DNA from 3 places in the Massilia sp. H6 genome. Region 2 is predicted to be linked to each of the others. Evidence: predicted binding sites of a transcription regulator. Region 2 holds the regulator's gene; each other region holds the start of a gene.
The links. The regulator sigma-54, encoded in region 2, starts transcription at its own class of promoters, with help from an activator protein. The targets are predictions, from matches to a motif close to TGGCANGNAANCTGCTTT.
Positions count from the first base shown of each region.

Region 1: NRS07_RS01815 (PEP-CTERM sorting domain-containing protein) is a predicted target of sigma-54. The motif match lies at 2,137-2,154, and genes of this name have one in related genera.
Region 3: NRS07_RS10030 (PEP-CTERM sorting domain-containing protein) is a predicted target of sigma-54. The motif match lies at 2,916-2,933, and genes of this name have one in related genera.

Region 1 covers NZ_CP103371.1:404,354-409,917, reverse strand. The annotation lists gene NRS07_RS01830 (PEP-CTERM/exosortase system-associated acyltransferase) at 1-259, shown strand, start outside; gene NRS07_RS01825 (PEP-CTERM/exosortase system-associated acyltransferase) at 291-1,145, shown strand; gene NRS07_RS01820 (ThiF family adenylyltransferase) at 1,125-1,952, opposite strand; gene NRS07_RS01815 (PEP-CTERM sorting domain-containing protein) at 2,204-3,079, shown strand; gene NRS07_RS01810 (nucleotidyltransferase family protein) at 3,238-4,338, opposite strand; gene NRS07_RS01805 (HprK-related kinase A) at 4,335-5,249, opposite strand; gene NRS07_RS01800 (HPr-rel-A system PqqD family peptide chaperone) at 5,243-5,542, opposite strand; gene NRS07_RS01795 (hypothetical protein) at 5,558-5,564, opposite strand, start outside.
Region 2 covers NZ_CP103371.1:699,749-705,312, forward strand. The annotation lists gene NRS07_RS03105 (KpsF/GutQ family sugar-phosphate isomerase) at 1-764, shown strand, start outside; gene NRS07_RS03110 (HAD family hydrolase) at 764-1,306, shown strand; gene lptC (LPS export ABC transporter periplasmic protein LptC) at 1,325-1,927, shown strand; gene lptA (lipopolysaccharide transport periplasmic protein LptA) at 1,957-2,517, shown strand; gene lptB (LPS export ABC transporter ATP-binding protein) at 2,514-3,287, shown strand; gene NRS07_RS03130 (RNA polymerase factor sigma-54) at 3,290-4,786, shown strand; gene hpf (ribosome hibernation-promoting factor, HPF/YfiA family) at 4,843-5,196, shown strand; gene NRS07_RS03140 (enoyl-CoA hydratase/isomerase family protein) at 5,365-5,564, shown strand, end outside.
Region 3 covers NZ_CP103371.1:2,235,850-2,241,413, reverse strand. The annotation lists gene NRS07_RS10045 (penicillin acylase family protein) at 1-1,120, opposite strand, end outside; gene NRS07_RS10040 (hypothetical protein) at 1,173-1,964, opposite strand; tRNA gene NRS07_RS10035 (tRNA-Leu) at 2,141-2,227, shown strand; gene NRS07_RS10030 (PEP-CTERM sorting domain-containing protein) at 2,242-2,886, opposite strand; gene NRS07_RS10025 (hypothetical protein) at 3,238-3,435, opposite strand; gene NRS07_RS10020 (hypothetical protein) at 3,452-3,856, opposite strand; gene NRS07_RS10015 (SOS response-associated peptidase) at 3,974-4,645, shown strand; gene NRS07_RS10010 (hypothetical protein) at 4,679-5,098, opposite strand; gene NRS07_RS10005 (DUF1566 domain-containing protein) at 5,317-5,564, shown strand, end outside.

The sequences.
Region 1 (5,564 bases), 300 kb from region 2:
ATACTGGTATGCCGCGATGGAGCGGTCACTAGCGCGCTCGCTCGGAAAGATGGGATTCAAGTTCGTGCCGATTGGTCCGCAGGTAGATTACTACGGACCGGTCACGCCCCACATGGCCGACTTGGATGAACTGATCGAGCGTTTAAATAAAGAAAACAAATTCCTGGCAGCCTGGTTCAACGACGAACCGATCCCTTTCTGGATCATGGTAAAAACCATGGCAGGCAATTTTTTGGAGAAGCGCTCCAGGAAAAAATAACTAGGGTCCGAGACAGGACAAATAATGACAGATGGACAACGGAAAAACTCGCGTCGATCCTGACGCCTTCCTGTCCCGTGTAGAGTTCGGGATACATCAGGAAACAATCGACCACGACAACCGCAAGATTTTTCGGGCCTTTCGTGGAGGCCATTCCGCGAAAATCCCTGGAGAAATTTTCAGGTTAAGGCATCAGGTGTACTGTGTAGAGTGCGCCTTTCTCCACCCCGAAAAATATGCCGATGGCATGGAGCTCGACGACTACGACGACGTGTCCACCCATTTTGCAGCGTATACCATGGACGAGAAGCTGGTCGGCGCGGTCAGGCTGGTCCAGCCAAATCCGTCCAAGCCCTACCCCTTCGAGTTGCACTGCGAGGTGTTCGACGACTTCGATCTGCCGGAGCGTGCACAGTCGGCGGAAATCTCGCGTCTGGTGGTAAAGAAAACTCACCGGCGCCGACGCGCCGACAGCGTACTGGGTGTCCCAGGCTTCATGCCGAGTCCCGAACAGACGATTGATTTTGATTCGTCGGTAGACCGGCGTGACAATACCTCACCAATGCTGTTGCTCGGCATGTACCGCGAAATGTTTCGTCATAGCCAGGATGCCGGTATTCGCTACTGGTATGCGGCAATGGAACGGTCGCTCGCTCATGCTTTGAAGAAGATGGGCTTTCGATTCATGGCGATCGGCCCCGAAGCGAACTATTACGGTTCGGTCACTCCTTACGTGCTTGACTTGCACGATCTCGGGAGAAAGTTATCATCTAGCAATCCAACGCTGGCGGCCTGGTTTAACGAGAAACCGCCAGTCGTCGAACATCATTATTCGTCACGCCTGCATGTCGTTCGCAAGCCTGACTTAGGCAGCGATATTAACTAACTTGGTCTCGTGGTTGCGGAAACTGTGGATGACCATATTTGGTGATCCAGGCACGTCCATTCCTGCAAGCATGTCATGCATCATCGCCATTGCCAGCGCTGCCACAGAGAAACTACCCACCGCAATCTGCGATGCAGGACAAGCCGTGCCATCTTCCATGATGGTTAGCGCCTTTCCTACTTCTTCCATCACCTGGCTGTCGAGATGCGCGCCGATGCGGGCCATGACACGGGCAAATACCGCCGTATAGCTCAGATTTCCTTCCGCGGCAGCGGCTTCGACGTCGCTCTGCAGGAGTTCTGGCAAGGATTTCCCGGAGTTTGGCGGGAAATACAGCACGCCGGCACCAAATCCAATATTCATCGCGGTAAAAATGGGCTTGGCTTGCGCCGCCGCGTTTGCGTGCAGCGCCAGTACCGCCTCCAGGTCGACGAAGTCGATCGTGTCAAAGATCATGTCGACTTCGCTCACCAATTGCGCCGCATTGTGTTTATCCAGCATGGCGACATGTGCCTCGACTGTCGCTTGCGGGTTAATCCTGAGAATGTGTTTCTTCAACGCCTCTACCTTCGGCGTCCCGACATCGTCGAAATCGAAGAACTGACGGTTCAGATTGTGGGCATCGACCGTGTCGCCATCAATCAGTACAAAGTGCTGGAACCCAGTTCGCGCTGCGCAGATGACCGGTCCGCTGCCCAGGCCGCAACCGGCAAACAGTACGCGCGCATCCCGAATCCGCTTCTGCACGTCCTTACCGATATATCCAACATTGCGCTTGGTAAATTCATCGTAATTAAATTCAGGCATGGGGTCTCGCTTTGAAAAGGAATGAACACCTTACTTTAGTGCAATTCCGACTGGAACGCGAACGCTGTGTGCGGCAGCCCACTGTCGAAAATTCTTACAACGCCGTGATCAGTCACTTCGCAAACCCGCCAGGAAAAGTAGTTATCCATTAAGAATCAATTAGTTACGTAACGCCAAGGTGATCTGGCACGGCTTATGCTTATACTCCCATGTCGCAAGTGTCGCTAACTACCTAATTGAGGAAACACAAAATGAACATCAAGAAAATTTCGGGAATCGCTGCTGGTGTCGCACTGGCCCTGAGCATCGCAGCTCCAGCACAGGCAGCAGTTACCCTGACTTCCGGTAATTACAAAATCACGTTCAATGCCTTCGATGCTGGCACCGTCGGCTACGGCAACACCGCCGGCACCAAGTGCACCAATGTATTGGCTTGCGATGCGATTCCAAGTGCAGCCAACAAGGCGCCAAACGGTTTCGGTCCTAGCGAAGACACCTGGGGTATCTTCTCGGTTCAGTCGATCACTAACCTGACCACTGGCCAGGCACTGTTCACCCAGACAGCCGGTAACTACCTGACCGGCATGTTCGGCGGCTTGAAAGATACCCTGGTGAGTGTCAGCGTCGATCCTTTCGGCGCCACCACCTCGATCGGCAGCACCGGCGGCTGGCTGAACATGTACTACAACACCAACGACTATAATGCATCGTTCGGCCCTGCTGGCCGCACTGGCGAAAAAATGTACACCGGCATCACCGGCGGTACGCTGGCCCTGTCGGCGGACTTCAACCAGAGCCCACTGGCCGGTTCGACCGATTACTCGTACTTCTCGAGCTACAACAACACTACGCTGGCTGGTAGCAGCCAAGGTTTCTTGGACATTACCGGTGGCTCGCTGGGCGCTCAACTGGACTCCGACGCGCAGCCGGATCCAAACGGCCGCATGCATGACCTGTTCCTGAAGGCGACCTTCGGCCGCACCCGTGTCGCCCAGTACGGCTGGACCGTCGATGCGACCGGCGACGTCCAAGGCGCTGTCGATGTTCCAGAACCAGGTTCGCTGGCCCTGCTGGGTCTGGGCTTCGCTGGTCTGGCCGGCCTGCGCCGCCGCCGCGCTGCCAAGTAATTTTTCATGTACATGGCTGGGGCAACCCGGCTGTGGCCTGAAAGCCAAAAAAGGCCGGATCCTGCAAGGGATCCGGCCTTTTTGGTTCTGCGGCGCGCTCTCGGCCAGTTGACGCTGATGGCCTCGATAATTGCAACAATTAGGAGTTAAAGATACTGCTAGAGCGCTTGCGCCGGCTCGTCTTTCACGCGCGGCGACAAGAACGCCTTGTGGAACAGGTGCCGCGCCAGCATGAGCGGCGGCATACGCAGCCAGTTCGACCGCAGGTACAGAGCGCCGAGCGCGGCCGGCGTAAAGCGGTCGGCGCAGCTTGGATGCGGGGGCAGCAGCGCACGCAGGAACAGGTGATCCATCAGTACCAGCAGCGGCGCGGGTGGGCGGCCAGCCGCCGCGGCCAGGGCCATGACTTCCGGTGGCACCGGCGTGCCGAGCAGGCGTGCACAGTAACGCAGCGTATAGAACAAGGGACGCGCCAGCTGCAGCTGGACGGCGCGCGCTGGCAGGCCTGCCCAGAAATCAGGCATGGCGTCGAAGTGCAACAGAAGACGGTGCAAGTCGAACAGGTCGCGCAGGCCATGGTGCAGTTCGCCCTCCGAGAACAAGTGCACTGCACTATGCAGCACCATGTCGTGCGGCGCCAGCGTCCACAATCGGTCGTTGCCGGGAATGGGCCGGGCCGCTGCGCGCAGCAGCACCGGGTCGGGCCGCATCGCCGCCGTCTCGGGAAGAATGGCGTGGTGCACGTCGACCGCGTTGCCACGGCGGATGTGCTCCATTGGTGGCAGTTCATGCATCCATTCGCGGTAATAACGCTGGTCGTAAGCGTCCTGGTGGGTGCCGGCCCAGCCGTGCAGCATGAGCGCCGCCTCGACTTCGCCGATGCGCTCTTTCGGCACCAGGATGTCGACGTCGGAAAACATGCGCCCGGCGGCCGGCGGCAAACCCGCCATGGCATAGGCTGCGCCCTTGAGCAAAATCAGCGGCACGTGAATTGTGTCGAGCGCGCGCCCGATGCAGTCGACTTCGAAGCGCGCCGCGCGCCGGTGGCGTACAGCGACGACCTGCGCCCACTCCAGCACTTCGCGCGGCGCTGACGGCACTGCCCCCAGCAACCCCGCCTCATCCAGGCTATTGCGCAGCGTCGCGGTCAGGTCGGCATTCGCGGCCTGACGTAGCAGCAATTCCCATTCTGGAAGTGAGAGCGAAGCCGCTTCAAGGGGTGCACGCAGCACCTTGACCAGCAAGGGCAGGCGGTTCATGGCGCAGCACCCGGCAAGGCGTCGAACACCGCCATGGCATCGTCCAGCGCGCCGTAACTGAATTCGAACCCGGCGCAGCGCTCGACCAGGCGTCCGAGGGTATCGAAGCCGGCGCTGCCCAGAACGGGATAATTGAACGCATTATCGGCCACACGCATGAACAGGCGCGCCTTCGGCACCGGTTCGAGCCGCGCCGGGGCGCCGGCTTCGTAGCGCGGAAACACGATGTGGGTAGCCTGCACCAGCTGCCCGGCCGCCGCCACGCTGGCGCCCGAGGCGCGCATATGGGCAATGGTGCCTTTGACCGTGCCCAGGACGGGCGGTCCAAATACAGCTTGCGGCGCATACGCGCGGATGATGTCGATCGACGCGTTCTTCAGGCTGACTGGCCGCGGCAGTGGCACCAGCGCCAGGTCGTGCGGGCGTACCAGGGCCAGTTCGTCCGACAGCAGCCGCCAGCCGCGGCTGGCAAGCGCCGCACACAGCGTGCTTTTGCCCGAACCGGGCGGCGCTGGCATGATCACGGCACAGCCGCCGCGCTCAAGCACGGCCGCGTGTACGATCAGGTAGCTATGCGCCTTATTGGTCACGCACCAGTTCATCACCCACTCGAACATGGGGTGGGCCTGGTCGAGCGGCAGCGGCTTGAAGGGCTCGGCGCCGTCCTGGTTGAACCGCACCTGTGGCCGCAACCAGCGGCGCAAGCCGCGCGCGCTGCGCAGGGTCAAGTGGAAATCGGCGAAGCCGTCATCCTCCACCGGATAGTCGGCATACAGCAAGGCGATGGCGTCGATCAGGTGGGGGATATCGGTGCGGATACGGCTGCGGAACGGTCCGGTGCGCAGCACCAGGCCAGGGCCGGCGAAGCGTCGCTGCAATTCGTCGCGCGTCAGCGCGGCCAGGGTCAGCATGGCATAGGCTCTACCAGGTCCAGCCGCACAAGGTCGCCGAGCAGTTCCGTCAGATCGTCTGCCAATTCATCGGCCAGCGCGGCCGGATCGGCGCAGGCGTCACCAATCTCGAATTCTTCCAGCAGGACGGCGCCCAAGGCGGCCTCGTCAAGAGGCCCAGCGCGCAGTGCCTGGAGCAGGCACAGGGCGGCAGGGCCGAGCAGGTGGGTTGCGCCAGAAAGGTCGTTGTACAGCACGGCTTCGTCGTCCCAGCAGCGGTAGACGAGCAACTGCCCGGGGATTACACGCCACATCGGCCAGTGCCGTCCTTAATCG
Region 2 (5,564 bases):
CCCCGGCCATGTTCGTGCACCCGGGCGAGGCCGCGCACGGCGACCTGGGCATGGTCACCGCGCAGGATGTGTTCATCGCCATCTCGAACTCGGGCGAATCGTCCGAGCTGCTGGAAATTTTGCCAGCTGTCAAAAGAATGGGCAGCCAGGTCATTTCCATGACCGGCAAGCCGGCTTCGCGCCTGGCCAGGCTGTCCGAGATCCACCTCGATATCTCGGTGGCCAAAGAAGCCTGCACCCTCAACCTGGCGCCGACTACCAGCACCACCGTCACGCTGGCGATGGGCGACGCGCTGGCCGTGTCGCTGCTCGACGCGCGCGGCTTTCGCGAAGAAGATTTCGCCATGTCGCACCCGGGCGGCGCCCTTGGCCGGCGCCTGCTGACCCATGTGCGCGACGTCATGCGTAGTGGCGAGGCCATTCCCGCGGTGGCCCCTGACACGCCGCTGGCCACAGCGCTGCTCGAAGTGTCCCAGAAGGGCATGGGCATGACCGCCGTGGTCGACGCCGAAGGTCGTCCGGTCGGGGTGTTCACCGATGGCGACTTGCGCCGCCTGATCGAACGCCTGCACGACTTTTCGAATATCCTGATCCGCGACGTGATGCATGCCGGGCCGCGGACCGTCCATCCGGAGCAGCTCGCGGTCGATGCCGTGGCCGTGATGGAAGAATTTCGCATCAACCAGATGCTGGTGGTCGATGCCGACGGACGCCTGGTGGGCGCGCTCCATATCCACGACCTGACCCGCGCCAAGGTGATCTAATGAACGCTCAACCGACCCCGCTCGACCATGTGCAGCGCGCCGCGCGTGTCAAGGTCATGATTTTCGATGTCGACGGCGTGCTCACCGACGGCAGCCTTACCTACGGTCCGGACGGCGAAGTCACCAAGACCTTCAATGTACTCGACGGCCTCGGCATCCAGCTGCTCGGCAAGTCCGGCGTGCAGACCGCGATCATCAGCGCGCGCCTGTCGCCGGTGGTGGTCAAGCGGGCCAGCGACCTTGGCATCGCCCACGTCTACCAGGGCATCCACGACAAGCGCATCGGCTTTGCCAAGCTGCTCGAGGCCACCGGGGTCAGCGCAGAGCAATGCGGCTATATCGGCGACGACGTAATCGACCTGCCGCTGCTGACCAAGGTGGGCTTCGCGGTGGCGGTGCCGTCGGGCCACCCGGACGTGCAGCACCGCGCGCATTACGTCACCAAGAACGCGGGCGGACGCGGCGCCGTGCGCGAGGTATGCGACCTGGTCATGCGTGCCCAGGGTACTTACGAACAGGCGCTCGCGCCATATCTTGCATAGGCGTTCGCGCAGCTAGCCATGGTCAACTACAAGCGCACCGCCCACCGCTGGAGGCTGCTGGGTAACATGATCATCGGCGTGTTCCTCGCCTTTGGCAGCTTCTGGCTGCTGCAGGTGATGGAGCGCGACGATTCCGACACCCGCCTGGGCGGGTCCATGAACGAGCCCGATTACATCGTCGAGAACTTCTCGTTCGTGCGCATGACCGAGCAGGGCCAGCCAAGCTACGTGGTGTCGGGCAAGCGCCTGGCGCATCAGCAAGAAGGAGACGTCTCCGAGGTCGAGCAGCCGGTGGTGCAGGGCTTGACGCCCGGCCGCCCGCGCACCACCGTGGTGGCCAACCGCGGCCGTATCTACCACCAGGAACACCGCGTCGACCTGCTCGGCAATGTCGATATCCAGCGCCCGGCCACGCCGGCCAGCGAAGCGCTGCATGTGCGCACGCAGGCGCTGACCGTGCTGCCGGACGAAGAAATCATGAAGACCGACAAGGCCATCGAGATGCAGCTCGGCGCCGCCACGATCAGCGGCACCGGCATGGTCGCCAACAATGCTACCCAGACGCTGCAGTTGGCCGGCCGCGGCCAGATCGTCTATCCGCCACGCGCGCGCCCCGACTGAGGCGTTGAGTCACTACAGGACAAGCAATCATGAAAAAATTATTTGCCGCCGCCTTCCTTGGCCTGGCTTCGCTCAGCGCCTTTGCCGAGAAGGCCGATTCGCTCAAGCAGGCCGTGATCAACTTCGACACCCTGGACGTCGACGAGGTCACGCAGACCCGCATCCTGACCGGCAACGTCGTGCTCACCCGCGGCACGCTGGTGCTCAAGTCCGACCGCGCGCTGGTGAAGGAGACGCCAGAAGGCTACATGAACGTCACGCTCACCGCGGCGCCGGGCAAGCTCGCCACCTTCCGCCAGAAGCGTGATGGCGGTCCCGACCTGTGGGTCGAGGGCCAGGCCCAGCGCATCGAATACGACGAGCGGGTCGAACTGGTGAAGCTGTTTTCCACCGCCGAGGTGCGCGAGCTCGAAAACGGTCGCATGACCAACGAAATCAAGGGGCCGTACATCTCCTACGACAACCGCAACGAAGTGGCGCAGGTGCGCAACGACGCCAGCGGCCAGAGCAAGGTCGGCGGCGGGCGCGGCACCCTGATCATCGCGCCGCGCCGGCCCGCCCCGGCCGCCCAGGAAGGCGCCAAGCAATGACGGCAGTTCCGGGTACGACGCGCGAAGGCTGCAGCACCCTGATCGTCAAGGGCCTGCAAAAGAGCTACGGCAAGCGTTTGGTGGTCAGCGACGTCTCGCTGCAGGTCGAATGCGGCGAAGTGGTCGGCTTGCTCGGCCCCAACGGCGCCGGCAAGACCACCTCGTTCTACATGATCGTGGGCCTGGTGCCGTCGGACGCCGGCTCGATCGATATCAACGGCACCGACATTTCAAGCCTGCCGATCCACCGCCGCGCGGTGCTTGGCCTGTCTTATCTGCCGCAGGAAGCCTCGGTGTTTCGCAAGCTGACAGTGGAAGACAATATCCGCGCCGTGCTGGAACTGCAGCGCACCAGCGAAGGCAAGGCCTTGTCCAAGGACGAGATCAACGAGCGCCTCGACACGCTGCTGGCCGAGCTACAGATCGAGAAGCTGCGCGAGAATCCGGCGCTGTCGCTGTCGGGCGGCGAGCGCCGGCGCGTCGAGATCGCGCGCGCGCTCGCCACCAACCCGCGCTTCGTGCTGCTCGATGAGCCGTTCGCCGGCGTCGATCCGATCGCAGTGATCGAGATCCAGCGCATCGTGCGCTTCCTGAAAGAGCGCAACATCGGCGTTTTGATTACCGATCACAACGTGCGCGAGACGCTCGGCATCTGCGATCGCGCCTACATCATCAACCAGGGGGCGGTGCTGGCCTCGGGCCGCCCCGACGACATCATCGCCAACGAAAACGTGCGCCGCGTTTATCTTGGTGAACACTTCCGCATGTGACGATGAAACAGTCCCTGCAACTACGCACGTCGCAGCACCTGGCGCTCACGCCGCAGCTGCAACAGTCGATCCGGCTGCTGCAGTTGTCCACGCTCGAACTGCACCAGGAACTCGAGCAGATACTGACCGATAACCCGCTGCTCGAAAGGCTCGACGATCCGCTCGACCATTCGGTGCGGCTGCTGGCCGATGGCGCCATTAACAATGCAGCTGCGAGCGCGCCGGCCAATGGCGAAGCGCCCGCGCAGCCGGGACAGGAAGCCGGCGCCGAGGCGTCCAAGGCCGAAGGCGAAGGCGCCGATGCGAGCGATGATGGCGCCGACCGCGATCGCGGCGAGCCCGATGGCGACTGGGGCGGCGAGGGCGGCGGCGCCCGCAGCGGCGACGACGAAGACGGCCGCCCGCAGCTCGAGGCCAGCGGCGTGTCGCTGCGCGAGCACCTGGCCGAGCAGGTGCGCACCACCGGCTGCAGCATGCGCGACCGCGCGCTGGCCGAACTCGTGATCGACGCGCTCGACGACAATGGCTACCTCGAAGAACCGCTGGACGACATCCACGCGCGCCTGCCGGGTGAACTCGACATCGAGATGGACGAATTGCGCTGCGCGCTGGCGCTGGTGCAGAGCCTCGACCCGGCCGGGGTTGGCGCGCGCAGCGCGGCCGAATGCCTGGCGCTGCAGATCCGCCGCATGCCGGGCGTGCCGCTGGTAACGCGGCGCCTGGCGCTGAAGATCGTCGAAGGCTACCTGAGCTGGTTCGCGCAGCGCGAATACACCAAGCTCAAAAAGGCGTTGGCCTGCGACGACGAAGACCTGCGCGAGGTGCAGGCCGTGGTTCGCCAGTGCAATCCGCATCCGGGTGCGGCCTTTGGAACCAACGCATCCGACTACGTGGTGCCGGACGTGGTGGTGCGCCGCGCCAAGGATGGCTGGTCGGTGATGCTCAATCGGGACGTGATGCCGCGCCTGCGCGTCAATACCCTGTATGCGAACCTGCTCAAGCAGGGAAAAAGCGAAAGCCAGATGGGCGCGCAGCTGCAGGAAGCCAAATGGCTGATCAAGAATATGCGCCAGCGTTTCGATACCATCTTGCGTGTGGCCGAGGCGATTGTAGAGCGTCAGCGCAACTTTTTCAGCCATGGCGCAGTTGCCATGCGCCCTCTTGTGCTGCGCGAGATTGCTGATACACTAGGCCTACACGAGAGCACTATTTCCCGTGTAACCACGCAGAAATACATGCTGACCCCCCACGGCATGTTCGAGCTGAAATACTTCTTCGGAAGCCATGTCGCCACCGAAGCGGGGGGAGAAGCCTCTTCCACGGCGATCCGCGCGCTCATTGCGCAACTGACAGGAGCTGAAGACCCTAAGAGCCCTTTATCCGATAGCAAGATCGCGGAAATGCTGGGGGAACAAGGTATGGTCGTTGCGCGCCGAACGGTTGCCAAATACCGCGAAGCCCTCAAGATCCCACCTGTCAGCCTCCGCAAATCCTTGTAACGCACTGTCCTTGCCAGCTCATTGCCAGGGCAGCGTAACATCTCAAAGGAGTGTGTATGAACCTCACAATCAGTGGCCACCATCTTGAAGTGACTCCCGCAATTCGTGAATACGTTCACAATAAGCTCGAGCGCATTACCCGCCATTTCGATCACGTGATCGACACGCACGTGTTCCTCGCCATCGACAATCTCACCGAAAAAGAAAAACGGCAAAAAGCCGAGATCAACCTGCAGGTCTCGGGAAAAATCCTGCATGTGGCCAGTGCCGCGCAAGACATGTATGCGGCGATCGACATGCTGGTGGACCGGCTGGACCGCCAGGTGCTCAAGCATAAATCGATGCTGCAGGATCATCATCACATCGCGCACAAGCGCATCCCGGACATCGGCGAAGCCGCCGCCGCCTAGGCACGGCAGGCAGCCATCCAAGCGAGGGCGTCCGAGGGGGCGCCCTTTTTGCATTCGGCCTGGCCGGCCGACTGCGCCGCCCGGTCTACTTTCCGATGACGCGATAAGGCTTTTGGTTTAGCACCGCGGTTCGGTAGAATGCATGTCTTTTCGATCACAGAGCAACTCATGACCGACACTGTCCTGACCCGCGTCGCCAACCGCACCGGCATCATCACGCTGGATCGCCCGAAAGCCCTCAATTCCCTGTCGCTCGACATGGTGCGCGCCTTGACTGCGGCGCTGCGCGATTGGCAGACCGATTCCGCCATCGATGCGGTGGTCATCACCAGCAGCAGCGAGAAAGCCTTGTGCGCAGGCGGTGATAT
Region 3 (5,564 bases), 1.5 Mb from region 2:
TCAGCGCCTTGAGCGGCTCGTCCATCATCTTGACGGACACCCATTTTCCGCCTTGCTCGCGGACAACCGGGCCGTGGTGGGTGAAATAGGCGGTGACGGTCTTGCTGGCCATGGCGCCGGACGGCGTCTTGTAGGGCAGCCTCACCGTTCTGGATTTCATCAGGCGCTCTTGCTCGCCATAGCGGTAATACAGCTTGCCGCCGCGCTCGCGCACCGTTTCCAGATATTCGTCGATGACGTCGCCGCCGCCCGAAGTATGCATCCAGCCGGTTTTTTCGTTGAAACCCTGGTAAATGAAAAACTGGCCCCAGGTCACGGCGCCATAGGCGTTCAAGCCCTGCTCGCTGACCATGTGTACTTCCGGGCGAAAATAAAACGAGGTATGAGGATTGATCAGCAGCAGCGCATTGCCCGAGGCCGACAGCTTGGGCGCGATCGCAAAGCCATTCGAGCCACGCGGTTCGGCATCGAGCTGCTTGACGGGCGCCGCCGATCTGGCCGACGAAGTCGCCGCTGTCCTCGGCTTACTGTAGAAAGCTTCCAGCTCCTTCAGGTCGATCGACTCGATGTCGCCCCCGATGCTGCCTTCGCTGAAGCTCAGCGCCATCCACGGTTCGAAGCGCGAGATCAACCTGGGCTTCACCTCGGGGTGGGTATGCAGGTAATAGTTCAGGCCGTCCGCAAAACCGTCCATCAGCTGCCTGAGCCAGGCCGGGCTGGCGGCATACCTGGCCTGCAGGTCGGCCGGGGTGATGTACATCTTCATGCGCAGGTCGCGCCAGATGGCCTGCTCGCCCTCGACTTCGGCCAGGCGGCCCATCGCGTTAATGTAGTTGAGCTCGACGCGGTTGAAGTCGTCCTCGGCCTGCGCGTACAGCAGGCCGAAGACGGCGTCGGCGTCGGTCTTGCCAAAGACGTGGGGAATGCCCCACTTGTCGCGCATGATCGTTACCTGCTCTGCCGTTTTCTTCCAGCGCGCCAGCTCGGCGGCAGTGGCGCCCGGCCTGGCCCCGGGCTGTCCCGGCACGGCCGCCGCAAGCGGCGCGGCGGTTGCCGGCAGGACGGCGCCACACAAGGCGGCGCCGAGGATGGCAGGGGCGAACAGGCGAAATACGGGCATGCGGTGTCTCCTGGTGAAGGGTCTGCGGTCGGTGCTTGTCGATCGGTTTCGTCTAGGCCACGCCGGCGTGCACCAGACGCTGCTTGAGCACTTCGTTTTCGGTCAGCAAGGTCGCCACGCGGTCCTTGAGCGACGCGAGCTCGGCCTTCAGGGCGGCCATCTGGTCGGACGGATCGAGCGCCGCGCCCTCTTTTCGGGGGCGGCTGGCCATCTTCTGCTCGCGCACTTCGCGCGCGGCCTGCTGCAATTGCTTGCGTCCGCCGGCCACGGCGGCAATCTGCAATTCGTCCGGCAGCTGGGCCACGTTGGCGGCGGCATTGATTGAAATGGTGCCACTGCGTACGGCTTCGCGCAGCTGCGGCGTCGCCGCTTTCTGGATGCGTTCGATCTGGCTGATGGTATTGCTCGACACGCGCGCGGCCTTGGCCACGTCTTCGCGGGTATTCCAGGGTGGTGGCGGACGCGCGTCCATGTCGTCGGCTTCCGGCTGCGGCGGGCTCGATGCCAGCTGTTCGGCCAGCCGGGCGCTGACGATGTCTTTTTTCTTGAGCGCCAGCACGCCACGCTGGAAATCCGACACGCTGCGGCGCGCCAGGTGGTTGTCGATCATCCAGAGCATCACGTCATCGATGGATGCAAAGCTGTTGTTCTGGACCGTGCGGAATTCGATGCCATGCTTGCGGCAAATTTCGTAGCGATTGTGGCCGTCGATCAGGGTCTCGCCCCAGAGAACCAGCGCGTCACGGCAGCCCTCGGCAAGCAGGCTGCGCTCGAGCGCAGCATGTTCAACAGGAGTGAGCGGGTCGACAAAGGCGCGCAAGTCGTCGTTGAGTATGATGTTCAAAATAGGTCCTCTTGCTGCGGCGCACCCGGTGCGGCACGCCGTCCGGCATGCTACACCATCGCGCCATCCGGACCAAAGCCCGAGCCCCTAGACTGGCGCCCACAAGCAGTGCGCAACAGGAGGAAAGTTGCATTTTAACCGTGTTGTATAGCAGCATATGTTAGAATTCCGGCGCTGCCCCGATGGTGAAACTGGTAGACACCCGGGACTTAAAATCCCGTGCTCGCAAGGGCGTGCCGGTTCGATTCCGGCTCGGGGCACCACCATTCAAGATGGGTCAAAAGCCCGAAGCCCGCCCCGAAAGGTCGCGGGCTTTTCTTTGCGCTGTTCGGCGACGGACAGTGATGATGCCAAGGGCGCCAAGTCCGAGCAGGGCGATCGAGGCAGGCTCGGGAATTCGCCGAATTTGACCGCTGGCGCCGAAGCATGGAAGCTTGCCTGGTGCCGCCCATCCACAGCCCCGCATACCGGCATCGCTTTCGGCTTCGTAGATGGTAAAGTTCGGTCCGGTTTCGCCGCTCGTAGCCATACGGAATTGACTATCGAAATTGTGGGCATGGATGTGCCCGGTCAGGTGGTTGCCAGGGCCGAACGCGACACTCATGTCGAGAATGACCGGCCCTGGACTGCTGATGCCTTGACGTGGCGCGTAATGAATTCCCCCGCCAGTGCCGGTGCCGTAACTGAAATTTAATAGCCCGGATTGCGGAAAGATCGTGTCCAGCCAGGGTCCATTATTTTGTATCGCAATATTCATCTGGAATGCGCCAGATTGCACCACGGCCGTGTCGAACTCGAGTGAAAGCGTGATACCCAGCGGGGTGACATCGTTGGTTGCGTGCCACTGGTACCAGACACCAGCGTTTGCCGAGCCCGACAACATGAGCAACATGCAGGCGATCAGACTTTGAATAGATTTCATGGCAATCCCTTGTTATGGTGCACTTTGGGAGAGCAAGATTTATGCCTGAATGTAAGACCTTGTATTCTTGCGAAATTTACTCGGCAGGCAGGTGTGCGCCGATACGTATGTAAAGAATGTCGACACAGTCAGGCACGTAAAAAAGCCGCTGCCTGAGGGCAGCGGCAAATCACTCGGTTGCAGCCGAGCTGGAGACACACGGAGAGGTAAGACTATCCATCGAAGGACCTTCTGCAGATAAGGTCGCCAATCCGGTCTTCAAGCGCCGAATCGGCTCGCCGCGCTGTCAGTCTGGTCGCACAAACTCAAATCAATGTCTCTCACGCGTGTACAGCCCGTAATGCCCACGGCTTACAGGCTTTGGTACGCCACCGCCAGGCACACCACCCCGACGAAGGCCAGCAGACCGTAGACGAAGATCCGCATCGACGACGCCAGCCCCGCCACCGCGCGATTGGCGTTGGCGTCGAGCTTGCCGCGGCGGCGCGCCGCGTTCATCAGCATCCAGACGAACACGAACAGCGTCGCCACGATCAGCACGAATTTCATGTTGTTCCCGGGGTGGTCAGGTGCGGGCCAGTACCAGCGCCAGGGCCACCAGCACGAACACCGACGAGACGCCGGTGGCTACGCCCAGCCACAGCAGCCGGGTGCGCGCCAGTTCCATCTTGGCGATCAGCTGGGCGTTCTGGTCGGCCAGGTTGGCGATGATCTCGGATGCCTGCAGCATCTGGTTGCGCAAGTCGGCCAGGGTCGATTCGGTCCTTTCGACGCGATTGACCAGCGTGCCAAACACATCGTCCTGCGGCGCGTCATCCACGTAGGCGCCGGGCGCCGTGCCAGGCGCCGTGCCGGACTTGCGCGCCACCGTGTCCCACAGCCTGCGCGCGCCGGTCGCAACCTGCGGCGCGGCGTTGATCACTTCGCTCCAGGGCACGGTCCTTAAAACACTCCACCAGCCAGTTGCCATACCGTCTTCTCCTGTTATCAATTCATCCACGAGCATACCACCGCGCGCGGTGACGGGCGGGCACCGTAGTAGCGCAGGCGTACCGCGCCCTGCCCGCGACTGCGCTACCATGCGCCCATGTGCGGACGATTTGACCAGAGCCAGACGGCTCGCTATTACGCCAGCGTGTTTGGCTGGCCCGACGCGGTGTTCGACAGCGAGGCCTCACCTGCGTGGAACGTAGCTCCCGGCAGCTACCGGCCGCTGATGCACGTCCAGGATGGCGAGCACCGTATCGACGACGTGTTCTGGAGCTATCGGGCGCGCTGGGCCGAAGGCAAGGTGCCGATCGTGGTCAATGCGCGCATCGACAAGCTGACCAACCGCTACTGGAAGCCCCTGCTCAAGTCGGGCAGGGCGATCGTTCCGGCCGAGGGCTGGTACGAATGGACCGGCGAGAAAGGCGCCAAGCAGCCGTGGCATATCCACCGTAAGGATCGCGCACCGCTGTTCTTGCTGGCGCTGGCGAATTTCGGCGGCTTTACCGAGAACCGGGCCGAAGCCGGTTTCGTGCTGGTGACCGACGATGCGCAGGACGGCATGCTCGATATCCACGACCGACGCCCGGTAGTACTCGAGGCCGCCGACGCGCAACTGTGGCTCGACCCGGCGCGCTCGCCCGAAGAAGCGCTCGACCTGGCCCGGCGCGCCGCCCTGCCCCCGGCAGCCTTCGAGTGGTACAAGGTCAGTACTGCGGTTAACCGCGCCGGAAATCAAGACCCGCAGATGGCTGTACCACTGCTCGACTAAATTTTTGCCAACTGTAAAAATTTACCGACCCGTTCAATTTGCGGGCAGCGGCGCTTCCATGCCCTCGGTCGGCATGCCGACTTCGGGCTCGTTGGTGGACGCCGGCATGCCGCCGCCATCACCGGCCTCGCCATCGGGTCCGGCTTGATTGTCTTGCTGGCCCACATCGTACTCGAGCGGCGAATCGACCGTAGCGCCGGCAGGCTCCGGCACTGGCGCCTGCACTGGCGTCTGCGCTGGCACCGATTCTGCAGCGCGATCAAGGCGCGTCTCAGCCTCGGCGACCGCGGCGGCGGCGGAGCCGGGTACGCTGCTGACGTGCGCCATGCTGGTCGTTTGCCCGAGCCCCGCATCCTCGGTCATCTCGCCGCCACAGGCGGACAGCAAAGCAGCAGCGGCGCAGCAGAACGCCGTATTCAAACCTAAGCGCGCGAGCCTGTCATATTGTTTCATGCAAGTTCCTTACATCATCAAATGAATGAATAACTTTGAGACGTGGAAACTGCCTTAGTTCAACTTTTTGAAAAAATACCTGCGCAACGTGACAAAGCCCCAAGTGTGATTCCTGAGTGAAATTAAACACTTGTATGAGCCAAATCGAACAGTGGACGCAACCAAAGCCGAATCCGCACGGTCTTAATGGAACGCTACCAACCACGAGGAAATTTTATATGGGCGAGTTCATGCAAGTGCGGGCCATGCTGCAAGAAGGCGAGGCTTATGCGGGTCTGATCCTGGGCAAGGACGACTCTGACTACCACCTGATCCTGCTGCCTGGCGAAGCCGCCGACGTCAGCTGGCCCAGCGCCACCGAATGGGCTGGCGCGCGCGGCGGCGCCTTGCCGACGCGGCGCGAATTGGCGTTGCTGTTTGCCAACCAGCGCGAAGGCTTCGAGCGCAACTGGTATTGGTCCTGCGA